Granulosicoccus antarcticus IMCC3135: one gene and its partner. The protein of the gene in region 2 interacts with the protein of the main gene of each other region in a pairwise test. Links are inferred from orthologs where the notes say so. Each region holds a gene or a part of one and is shown on either strand. Other genes may lie near its edges.

Region 1 (7,721 bases), 5.9 Mb from region 2 along the record:
AGCTTAGGGATCGTGAAACAATTAATTATCATTTTCAGTCGTCCCTGCATCCTGCCCTGCCGCGTTGTTCGGCGGTTGAATAGCCAGCTATTCGCCCTTCTCACGCCTTGCCGGACAGGCGCAGGACCAACTGAAAACTGATACTTAATTATTTCACGATCCCTTACGTCAGAAGTGGCCGACTGGACGGTTCAGATGACATGGTCCGGTTGGTCATATCGAATGGTAGTGAGTCTGTCACACCCACGCTGCGAGTTGTCACGCAACTTGCTTTGTGGTCAGTTTCATGGATGATTAGTGAGTGATCGCGAAGCACTTGTAGCTGATCGTAGCAAGCGCTATTGCATGCGCCATCAAGTGCACCATCGCATGCGGCTTTCACAGTCATCAATGTGCTAGAATCGGTGGGTTGATCTGACTCGATCGCCACCCTGTTTGGCCCTTCGCTCCATGTCTGATTTCGCCAAAGAAATTCTGCCCATCAATCTCGAAGACGAGATGAGGCAGTCGTTCCTCGATTACGCCATGAGCGTAATTGTTTCGCGTGCCTTGCCGGATGTGCGCGATGGGCTTAAACCGGTACACCGCAGAATTCTGTATGCCATGCATGAGCAAGGCTACGAGTTCAATCGGCCCTATCGCAAATCCGCGCGTGTCGTCGGTGAGGTCATGGGTAAGTACCATCCTCATGGTGACTCGGCCATCTACGATTCGATGGTGCGAATGGCGCAGCCTTTCAGTCTGCGTTACATGCTGATAGATGGTCAGGGTAACTTTGGCTCGGTTGATGGCGACCCTGCGGCCGCCATGCGTTATACCGAAGTGCGCATGGAGAAAATCACACAAGACCTCCTGTCCGATATCGATCAGGAAACGGTTGACTTCATTCCTAACTACGACGGTTCGGAAAGTGAGCCAGCTGTATTGCCTTCACGCATCCCCAACCTGCTGGTTAATGGTGGTACGGGTATTGCGGTGGGTATGGCGACCAATATCCCGCCACACAATATCTCGGAAGTCATCAACGCCACCATTGCCATGCTCGACCAGCCTGACATAACCGTCGAGCAGCTCATGGAGCATCTGCCAGGGCCTGATTTCCCGACGCGCGGCATTATCAACGGTGCTCGCGGTATCAAGGAGGCCTATCGCACTGGGCGCGGCAAGTTGTACGTAAGAGCTCTGGCTACGGTTGAGTACAACGAGAAGACTAACAAAGACACCATCATCGTTACCGAGTTGCCTTATCAGGTAAACAAGGCGCGCTTGTTGGAGAAAATCGCCGAGCTGGTCAAAGACAAAAAGATCGAAGGCATCACAGAGTTGCGTGACGAGTCTGATAAAGACGGTATGCGCATGGTGATCGAGATGCGTCGGGGAGATTCCGGCGATGTCATGCTTAACCAGCTCTATAAACAAACTCAGTTGCAGGTGGTGTTCGGCATCAATATGGTCGCCCTGGATGAAGGGCAGCCGAAGCTGATGAATCTGGTGCAGGTGCTGAATGCATTCATTCGACACCGTCGCGAAGTAGTGACAAGACGCACGGTGTTTCTGTTGCGCAAAGCCCGTGACCGAGCCCATGTGCTGGAAGGTCTGGCTGTCGCACTGGCCAATATCGATCCCATTATCCAGCTCATCAAAGAGTCCCAGAACTCGGCTGAAGCCAAGGAAAAGCTGGTTGCTCAGCCTTGGGAGCCGGGTATCGTCAGCGGCATGCTGGAGCGCGCTGGAGCGGCTGCTTCCAAGCCGGAAAATCTGGCTGAAATGTATGGTCTGCACGACGGTCGCTATCAATTGACCGAAGTTCAGGCACAGGCAATTCTGGACTTGCGTCTGCACCGTCTGACAGGGCTTGAGCAAGACAAGATCATTGCCGAGTACCGTGAAATTCTCGAGAAGATCGAAGACTATCTGGACATCCTGACTGACCCTGAACGACTGCGTAGTGTCATCCGCGAAGAGCTGGTTGCGATCATCGAAAAATACGGTGATCAGCGCCGCACAGTCATCCAGGTAGATCACTCGGAAATGACCGTAGAAGATCTGATCGCTGATGAATCTGTGGTGGTCACGCTATCGCACAGTGGTTATGTCAAAGCACAGCCGTTGTCTGATTATCAGGCGCAGAAGCGCGGTGGTCGAGGGCGATCCGCCACGGCCATGAAGGATCAGGATTTTGTCGACAAGCTGTTTGTTGCCAGCATGCACGACACGGTGCTGTTTTTCACCAGTGTCGGCAAGGTCTACTGGAAGCGTGTCTACGAACTACCGCTTGCCAGTCGAGGCGCTCGTGGTCGCCCCATCGTCAACCTGCTGCCGCTTGAAGAGAATGAGCGAGTCAATGCGGTTCTGACGGTACGTGACTACAGCGAAACACAATTCATCGTGTTTGCGACCAGTAAGGGTGTCGTCAAGAAGACAGCTCTGGCTGATTTCTCACGACCACGGACCAATGGCATTATCGCCATCGATCTGCGTATTGATGATTACTTGATTGACGTTGCTCTGACTACGGGCGACAGCGACATCATGCTGTTCTCCAGTGGTGGTCGTGCCATGCGCTTCAATGAGGATGCTGTCCGTATCATGGGCAGAACTGCTGCTGGTGTTCGCGGTATTCGCATGCCGGAAGAGGACAGCGTGATCGGTCTTATCGTGGTGGGAGAGGGAACCATTCTCAGTGCCACGAAGCATGGTTACGGCAAGCGCACCAAGCCTGAAGACTATCCGACAAAGGGACGTGGTGGCATGGGTGTCATCGACATCAAGACCACTGAGCGTAATGGTCCGGTTATTGGCGCGGTACAGGTGGGAGAGGATGACGAAATCATGCTCATTACCGACGGTGGCACATTGGTACGTACCAAAGTCTCGGGAGTCACCAGCGTTGGACGTAATACGCAAGGTGTACGTCTGATTCGACTGAGCAAGGGTGAGTCACTGGTGGAGTTAACACCAATCGATGAGTCCGACATCAGTGCCGAGGATGTTCTGGATGAAGACGGCGAGATCATCGACGGCGAGGCTGTTGCTGTTGCTGTTGCTGATGTCGAAGCGCTCGACGCCAGTGCTGACGCTGTGGAAGATGACTCGGAAGATGACTCGGAAGATGATGCTGCATCAGACGAAGACGCCAAATAAATCATTGCAGAGTACCGTGACACTTGACTGAGCATTCCACGACGCGGATAGCCAATTTCAATGCAGGTCCTGCGGCAATGCCGCAGGCCGTGTTGGAGCGCATGCAGGCAGAGTTGCTGGATTATCGAGGCCGCGGGCTCTCGGTTCTCGAGATGAGTCATCGTAGTGCGGACTTTGCTGAAATCGCTACAACCACCGAAGCCAACTTTCGGCAGTTGTTGAATATTCCTTCGGATTATTCTGTGCTTTTCATGCAGGGCGGGGCGAGTGCCCAGTTCTCATTATGTGTCCAGAATCTGGATGTTCGCGGGCAGGTTGCTTATGCCAATACGGGTTATTGGGCTGGCAAGGCGATGGACTCAGCTCGAGCTCTGAGCAGTGTGATTGAGGTGACACATTGTCAGGAAATGCCACTGATAAAAGTGCCGAATGCAGATCAATGGGCTTGCTCTGATTCAGCCAGTTTTCTGCATGTGACTGACAATGAAACCATCGATGGTATAAGACTGCACGAAGTACCGCGCTGCAACGTGCCTCTGATTTCAGACATGTCCTCCTCGATACTGTCGCAGCCTGTCGACATCAAACAGTACGGCATGATTTACGCCGGTGCACAGAAGAATATTGGTCCGGCGGGTATTACGCTTGTCATTGTCAGCGATGAATTGCTGGAGCGCAGTGCAGAGCGATCGCTGCCGCCCGTGTTCAGCTACGCTGCCATGGCCAAGGCGGGTTCGATGCTGAACACACCGCCTACATTTGCCTGGTATGCCGCAGGGCTTGTTTTTCAGTGGTTGCTAGAGCAGGGTGGAGTGAGTGCCATGGCTGAGCGCAATCGGAATCAGGCTGGACGGGTGTACTCGGCTCTCGATCAGCACGAGCTATACATCAACCGCATACATCCGCAGAACCGCTCACTCATGAACATACCCTTCCAGTTGAAGAATGATTCGCTGACGGCAGAATTTCTGAAGGGTGCTTCGGATCGCAACTTCGTCGGACTGAAGGGGCATAAATCGATCGGAGGCCTGCGGGCCAGTTTGTACAATGCCACCACTGACCGGTCTGTTGACGAGCTGGTCGATTACCTTGATATCTTCGCGAAACAGCATGCATGAGCACTGATATTCCGGACGCACAGAATCAGCCACAGACCGATACTGACAAGCCGTTGGATCTGGCTGCGGTTCGCAAGGAAATCGATGCTCTGGATCTGCAGATTCAGTCATTGTTGAATCAACGGGCAGCTGCCGCGTTGAAAGTGGCGAAGGTCAAGCTGGCAGAAGCTGCAGGAAAGCCGGTTGATTTCTATCGACCAGAGCGTGAAGCGCAAATACTCAAAGAGGTTGCCTCTCGTAATGGCGGCCCCATGAGCGATTACGCGGTTCAGCGTATTTTTCGCGAAATTATTTCCGCCAGTCTGGCTCTTGAAGAGCCCATGCGGGTGGCCTACCTTGGGCCGGAAGGCACCTATAGCCACGCAGCTGCCGATAGGCATTTTGGATTTGCGGTACAAAGCGTTCCCGAGTCCAGCATTGCAGATATATTCCACGCGGTGGAAACAGGTCGAGTCCGTTTTGGTGTTGTGCCTGTGGAAAATTCTACGGAAGGGGCGATCAACCTGACGCTGGATCTGCTTACGCAGTCCTCGTTGCGCGTCTGTGGTGAGTTGAGTATGCGTATTCAGCATTGCCTGCTCAGCCGTAGCGAATCGCTTGATGATATCAAGACTGTGCATGCTCATCCGCAAGCCTTGGCTCAGTGTCGCCATTGGCTGGATGCGAATTTGCCCAATGCCGAACGCATCAGTGAAAGTAGCAATGCGGCGGCCGCCAAACTGGCTTTGGAACACCCTGAATACGCGGCAATTGCCGGCGAGACTGCGGGGAAACTCTATGGTCTCAACAGTCTGGTTGTCGGTATCGAGGATGACAGAAACAACACCACCCGTTTTCTCGTCATCGGTGATCAGGACATTCCGCCCAGTGGTGACGATGCCACACTGCTGATGGTTGCAGCGCCGCACAGGCCAGGCGGTTTGCGTCACATCCTGGCACCGTTGGAGACCGCCGGTGTCAGCATGACCCGTATCGAATCAAGGCCATCACGTTCTGCCTTGTGGGAATATCACTTCTTTATCGCTGTTACGGGTCATCAGCACGATTCAAACCTGTCTCCGGTGCTGGATGAGCTGCGTGAACTGACACCACTTCTCAAGGTGATTGGTTCATACCCACGCGCCCTGTAGGGTCTTGTCAATCTTGAATACAACGGGTACCAGCCGATGAACACATTATGTATTGTCGGTCTGGGCATGATCGGCGGCTCTTTGGCAGGGGCTTTGAAGCAGGCAAATTTTCCGGGAAAAATTGTTGCCCTGGTGCGCTCTGAAGCAACGGGTGTGCGAGGCCTGGAGCTGGGACTGATCGATGCCTTCAGCGTCAATGCAGCGGATGTAATCTGTGATGCCGATGTAGTCATGCTTGCGGTACCCATGTTGAGCATGCGCGAACAGATGCAGCTCATCAAGGAACACTTGAAGCCAGCGGCAATCGTTACCGATGCGGGTAGTGTGAAAGCACCGTTCATCAAGGATGCCAGAGATGTCTTTGGGGACTTGTCCCGAGTGGTTCCCGGACACCCGATTGCAGGTCGTGAAAAGACCGGTGTTGATGCCGCTGATGCGAGTCTGTATCAAAATCGTCGCGTGTTGCTGACCCCACTTCCAGAGACAGATGCAGCCGCAACGGCCACCGTTCAGCAACTCTGGGAATTGGTTGGAGCTGAAGTTGAAGTATTGGGCCCCGAACAGCATGACAGGGTGCTTGCCGCTACCAGCCACTTGCCACATGTTCTGGCTTTTGCATTAGTTGATACCCTGGCGACACAGCAGGAAGCCGAAGAGATCTTTCGGTATGCCGCCGGTGGTTTTCGTGACTTTACGCGAATAGCATCCAGCGACGCCATCATGTGGCGCGATGTCTGTCTGACCAATCGCGAGGCCATTCTGGAGTCTATGGACAATCTGGATGCGCATCTGAAGCAATTGCGACATGCTATCGATATCAGCGATGGCGAGGCTATAGAAGCCACTTTTGTGCGTGCCAGAAAGGCTCGAGATGCCAATACTTGAGGCATCTGTCTCAGTTCTGCCCTGTCCTGCAATCGTCATCACCCTGTAGTGGATTAACTTCGTCGCATATTTTTCATCATTTGATTATGCTTAGGCATAAATGCTATGAATACATGTTTGCAAATCAAACATAATATGTTTAAATCCGCTGCATGGATGAAATGTCTTTCAAGGACTTGACGGCAGTATCTGTACTAGCACGAAGCATGGGATCTGAGCTTGCTCACCAGATTGGTCGATGCATAGCGACAGGGCACTATGCGCCGGGCAGCCTGATCGAAGACGAGTCCGCTTTGGTCAGTCGGTACGGGGTCAGCAGAACGGTTGTGCGTGATGCGGTAAAGGTGCTTGTCGGTAAGGGTCTTCTGGAGGTGCGCCGTGGCATTGGTACTCGAGTCAAGCCAAGAGAGCAGTGGGCGCTATTTGATCTTGATGTGCTTGCCTGGCAACTCTCAGCTCAGGCTGATCCAACCATGCTCTTGCAGTTGATGGAGATACGACAGTTGTTCGAACCGCAAGCTGCGGCCTGGGCCGCAAAGCGGGCAACAGCGTCTGACATTGCTGAGATTCTGAGTGCGTTGGAAGCCATGTCTGCGGATGTTGCCAATATGGAGTTGTTTCTGAAAGCTGATGCCAGATTTCATCGCGCTGTTTTACGTGCAGCGCATAACGAGTACCTGTTTGCCTTGTCTGGAATCATCTATTCATCGTTGTTATCGATCATCCGATTGCACAATCCGGACGTGGGCAACAATCGCAGAATAGTCTCGTTCCATCGAGATGTTCATGATGCGATAGCCGCTGGAAATGAAGTTGATGCGAGTTTGAAGATGGCGTTTCTGATTGAAGATGCCAGCAGCCGCATCAAGGCATCCACGGCACTTGCTTCATGAGGAAATGCCAAAAAAGTTTATTACGCCAATGGCGCAGCCCTTGGTTTTAAGTAAGTTTAGTCGTGAGGCTAAGTACGAATCAGGCTTGACTGAAGTTGTTCGGGTTCTGAATATTTCATTTTAATAGTGAGGAGAAACATGCTTAAGAATTTTAAAGGTGTCACCACAATAGCTGCATCCAGTGTTGCCACATTGGCACTGACACTGGCATCTGGCACTGCAAGCGCAGAAGACACCAAGTTACGTATCCAGACTCATTTCTCGCCAGAAACTCTCTCGGGTGAACTGGCCGCCGAATTCATCGAAGATGTGACTGCGATGTCCAATGGCGAGATAAAGATTGAGATGTTCTACTCTTCTGCTGTCGTAAAGTCGGCTGAGACATTTGACGCCGCTGCCACGGGTATCCTGGATTGCGATATGACAGGTGGTGCTTATCAGACCGGCAAGAACCCGGCTTTCCAGTTTACTGGTGATTTGATGGGTGGTTATTCCAACCCTTACCAGCAGATGGCCTGGTTGCTTCATGCTGATGGCTACAACCAGATCAA
Region 2 (4,431 bases):
CTGCTTGTTGATGGGGTGCCAGCGAAACAAGTGCTTTCCAGAGGTCAACAGAAGGTGTTGGTCTATTTACTGCATCTGTCCCAGCTAGACTTACTTGCAAACATCAACGCTCGACAAGCCGTGGTTCTCTGTGATGATCTGACTTCAGAGTTGGACAAAGAGCACTCAACCGAACTGATTCGTCAGTTATTGGATCTGGACGGTCAGGTGTTCGTTTCGGCTGTTGATTTGGAGGTTTTACGAGACTATGAACACACTGAGTTTCGTATAGAGCACGGAGGGCTTAAAAAGTAGTATAATTAGTAGGTTACGCTAAGCAGACTGAACGAATGAGCGATTCTCCCAGCTACGACTCCAGCAACATCAAGGTTCTCAAAGGACTCGATGCAGTACGCAAGCGTCCCGGGATGTACATTGGAGACACAGACGACGGTACCGGTTTACACCATATGGTGTTTGAGGTCGTCGACAACTCCATTGATGAGGCTCTTGCAGGACACTGCAGTGCCATCAACGTCACTATCCATACCGACGAATCCGTTAGTGTTTCAGATGACGGTCGCGGTATACCGGTAGATATTCACAAAGAAGAAGGCCGTTCCGCCGCAGAAGTCATCATGACTGTGCTGCACGCCGGCGGTAAATTCGACGATAACTCCTACAAGGTTTCCGGCGGATTGCATGGCGTAGGCATTTCAGTCGTCAACGCACTCAGCGAATGGTTGAAACTGACTATTCATCGCGATGGGTTCATTCATACCCAGGAATACAGCGATAGTAAGCCAGTGTCAGACCTTCAACAGGGCGAAGCCACTGAACTTACCGGTTCGAAGATTCATTTCAAACCCAGCGCCGATACGTTTACCAACATTCACTTCGAATACGAAATTTTGCGCAAACGACTGCGTGAATTGTCGTTCTTGAATCGTGGTGTTCGCATAATCCTGAAAGATGAACGAAGCGATCAAACCGATACATTCGAAGCTGAAGGCGGTATTCGCGCCTTCGTTGAGCATCTGAACCGCAAGAAAAACTCAGTTCACGGCACGGTCATCCACACATTGGGCTCGAAAGACGATGTCGCAGTAGAAGTCGCGCTGCAGTGGACCGATACCTATCAGGAAAACATTTTCTGCTTTACCAACAATATTCCACAACGGGATGGTGGTACGCACCTGGCTGGCTTTCGTTCTGCCATGACACGCACGCTTAACCAGTACATGGAAACCGTTGGTGTCAGCACCAAGGCCAAGGTTTCTGCCACCGGTGATGACGCACGCGAAGGACTGACAGCGGTTCTATCGGTCAAGGTACCTGATCCGAAATTTTCGTCGCAGACCAAGGACAAACTGGTCTCCTCGGAAGTCAAAGGCATTGTCGAATCCGTGCTCGGTGAATTCATGCACGACTTTCTGCAGGAGAATCCGACAGAAGCTCGACAGATCACAGCCAAGATCATTGATGCTGCCCGTGCTCGAGAAGCGGCGCGTAAAGCCCGCGAAATGACACGTCGCAAGGGAGCTCTGGATATTGCAGGGCTGCCAGGTAAGCTGGCTGATTGTCAGGAGAAAGATCCAGCCAAATCAGAAATCTATCTGGTGGAAGGGGACTCGGCTGGTGGATCAGCCAAGCAAGGCCGCGATCGTCGTCGTCAAGCCATTCTGCCGCTGAAAGGCAAGATCCTGAATGTTGAAAAGGCTCGATTCGACAAGATGCTGCAAAGCGTCGAGGTCGGCACTCTGATCACAGCGCTAGGTTGCGGGATTGGTCGGGATGAGTTCGACATCGACAAGCTGCGTTATCACTACATTGTCATCATGACCGATGCTGATGTCGATGGCTCCCATATCCGAACTCTGCTCCTGACATTCTTTTATCGTCAGATGCCAGAGCTCATTCGACGTGGTCATATCTACATCGCACAACCTCCTTTGTTCAAGGTCAAGAAGGGCAAGCAGGAACGCTACGTCAAGGACGAACCTGAACTCAACGCCTATCTGTTACAGCTGGCTCTGGATGGTGCTCGCCTGCATGTTAATGCAGATGCCCCCAGCATCAGCGAGACCGGTTTCGAGTCACTGGCCCAGGAATACATGCGCGTTGGATTGCTGATGAATCGTATGCAGCGACGTTTCAATCGCGACATTCTGGAAGCCATTATCAACCAGTCAGCCCTGACGGAAGATGATCTGAAGGATGCAAGCAAAGTCGCTGCCTATGGCAAGGAACTGGTAGGCACACTCAATTCGCAATTGTCCGTCACCTCGCAATACACCTCTACACCACTAGAGAAAGATGAACTGCACGGTGTGCAATTGATCCGACGCGTGCATGGCAACGACAAGGAAGTATTCCTGGATCCTGGATTCTTCAAATCTCCGGACTACCGCACCCTGGCCAAGTTGGCAGAGAAGCTGGTAGATATGCTGGGTGAGGGCGCTTATGTCGCTCGAGGTGAGCGTGAGCAGCCGGTCAGCACGTTCAAGGATGCGATGGAGTGGCTGTTAACTGAATCCAAGCGAGGCCTGACCATTCAGCGCTACAAAGGTCTGGGTGAAATGAATCCTGAGCAATTGTGGGAAACCACAATGGACCCGACGGCGCGACGCATGCTCCAGGTCAATATCGAGGATGCCATTGCTGCAGATGAAGTATTCGACACTCTGATGGGCGATCAGGTTGAACCTCGTCGTGACTTTATCGAACGTAATGCTCTGTCGGTTGCAAACCTGGACATCTAGGTTCTGACCTTCGTCTCTACACACGAACCATTTTTCAATCACTGTCTATTAGCTCATGTCTGAACTGCTGATTCAACGCCCTGACTTCTCTGCCATCGATGTCGATACAATCGAACAGCAGCTCGAAGAAAAGCTGGCTGATTGTCGTTCGGTTGTTGCCACGGTTTCTGCACTGGAGAGTCCCGATTGGGATTCTCTGGTACAGCCCATGGGAGAGGTTCATAACCGATTGAGTCTGTTCTGGTCTCCGATTAGTCACCTCAATTCGGTGATGAATAACGATCAGTTGCGAGAGGTTTACAACCGCTGTCTTCCAACTCTCAGCACCTACTACACGGAGTTGGGTCAGAATAGTGCCTTGTACAATGCAACACTGTCACTTAAGGACAGTGCCGAATTCGCGGCCATGCCGGCGGAACGTCAGCAACAGATTCACCACGAACTACGTGATTTCGAACTGGGTGGTGTTTCTCTGGAAGCAGCTGACAAGAAACGCTATGGGGAGATTGCTCTGGAGCTATCTCGTCTGACCACTGAATTTTCAGACAGCGTTCTGGATGCCACCAACGCTTGGGAAAAACTTATTGCTGATGAGGTAGAGCTGGATGGCTTGCCTGCTTCCGCCATAGCCGCGGCACGGCAGCGGGCGAAGAGCAAGGGGCAGGATGGCTATTTGCTGAATCTGGAGTTCCCCAGCTATATCGCCGTGATGATGTCTGCCAACAACCGTGAGCTGAGACAGGAGGTCTATACGGCCTTTTCGACTCGAGCATCAGATCAGGGACCCAACGCGGGACAATTCGATAACTCCGAACGCATCGAAGCCATCTTGTCTCTGCGAGCTGAAAAAGCAACTTTGCTGGGTTTCGAATCCTATGCTCACCTATCAGTCGTACCCAAGATGGTAGAGACACCTCAGCAAGTACTCGACTTTCTGGACGACTTGGCGGTGCGAGCTCAACCTGCCGCTCGCGAAGAATTTGCAGAGCTGAAGCAGTTTGCCGCGAACAATCTGAACTTGTCAGACCTGGCTGCCTGGGACATCACTTACGCCAGCGACCGTTTGAAGAAACACCGGCACGATTTATCAGACGAGGAACTGAAACCTTATTTTCCTGCTGATCGGGCAGTGCCCGGTATGTTCGCAGTCATCGGTAAATTGTTCGGTCTGGAAATCAAGATTGTCGACGAGGCCGTGACCTACCATCCCGATGTAAACCTCTATGCCATCACCGATAGCAAAGGTAATCCACGGGGTGAGTTTTATATGGATAACTACGCGCGTGAGAACAAACGCGGTGGGGCCTGGATGGATGTCTGTGCAACACGGCAGCGAGTAGGCAATGCGATTCAACAACCTATTGCCTACCTGACCTGCAATCTGACGCCTCCTGTCGGTGACGATCCTGCCTTGCTGACACATCAGGAAGTCACGACTCTGTTTCATGAGTTCGGCCATGGCTTGCATCATATGTTGACGCAAATCGAGACAGCAGGTGTTTCAGGCATCAATGGTGTGGAGTGGGATGCTGTCGAACTGCCCAGCCAGTTCCTGGAGAACTGGTGCTGGGAACGAGAATCGATCGATATGATCAGTGGGCATTATCAGACTGGTGAACCACTACCCGATGCACTGCTGGAGAAAATGCGCAACGCTCGCAATTTCCAGAGCGCCATGCAACTGGTCAGG

The links.
Region 1: the proteins of gyrB (region 2) and gyrA interact in binary tests that used the Escherichia coli proteins (3 or more experiments, as listed by UniProt). The link is inferred for Granulosicoccus antarcticus IMCC3135 from one-to-one orthologs.

What each region holds. Positions count from the first base shown.
Region 1 is NZ_CP018632.1:5,861,722-5,869,442, reverse strand. The notes cover bases 84-3,344. They hold gyrA (DNA gyrase subunit A), read left to right. Parts: upstream 84-450; coding sequence 451-3,144; downstream 3,145-3,344. Other genes in these bases: serC (3-phosphoserine/phosphohydroxythreonine transaminase), read left to right, coding at 3,168-3,344. Also shown: more of serC, read left to right, coding at 3,345-4,262; pheA (prephenate dehydratase), read left to right, coding at 4,259-5,392; IMCC3135_RS25540 (prephenate dehydrogenase), read left to right, coding at 5,429-6,277; IMCC3135_RS25535 (FadR/GntR family transcriptional regulator), read left to right, coding at 6,484-7,170; IMCC3135_RS25530 (TRAP transporter substrate-binding protein), read left to right, coding at 7,309-7,721. UniProt on the Escherichia coli protein: A type II topoisomerase that negatively supercoils closed circular double-stranded (ds) DNA in an ATP-dependent manner to maintain chromosomes in an underwound state.
Region 2 is NZ_CP018632.1:3,836-8,266, forward strand. The notes cover bases 1-3,035. They hold gyrB (DNA topoisomerase (ATP-hydrolyzing) subunit B), read left to right. Parts: upstream 1-329; coding sequence 330-2,741; downstream 2,742-3,035. Other genes in these bases: recF (DNA replication/repair protein RecF), read left to right, coding at 1-294; IMCC3135_RS00025 (M3 family metallopeptidase), read left to right, coding at 2,797-3,035. Outside these bases: more of IMCC3135_RS00025, read left to right, coding at 3,036-4,431. UniProt on the Escherichia coli protein: DNA gyrase negatively supercoils closed circular double-stranded DNA in an ATP-dependent manner to maintain chromosomes in an underwound state.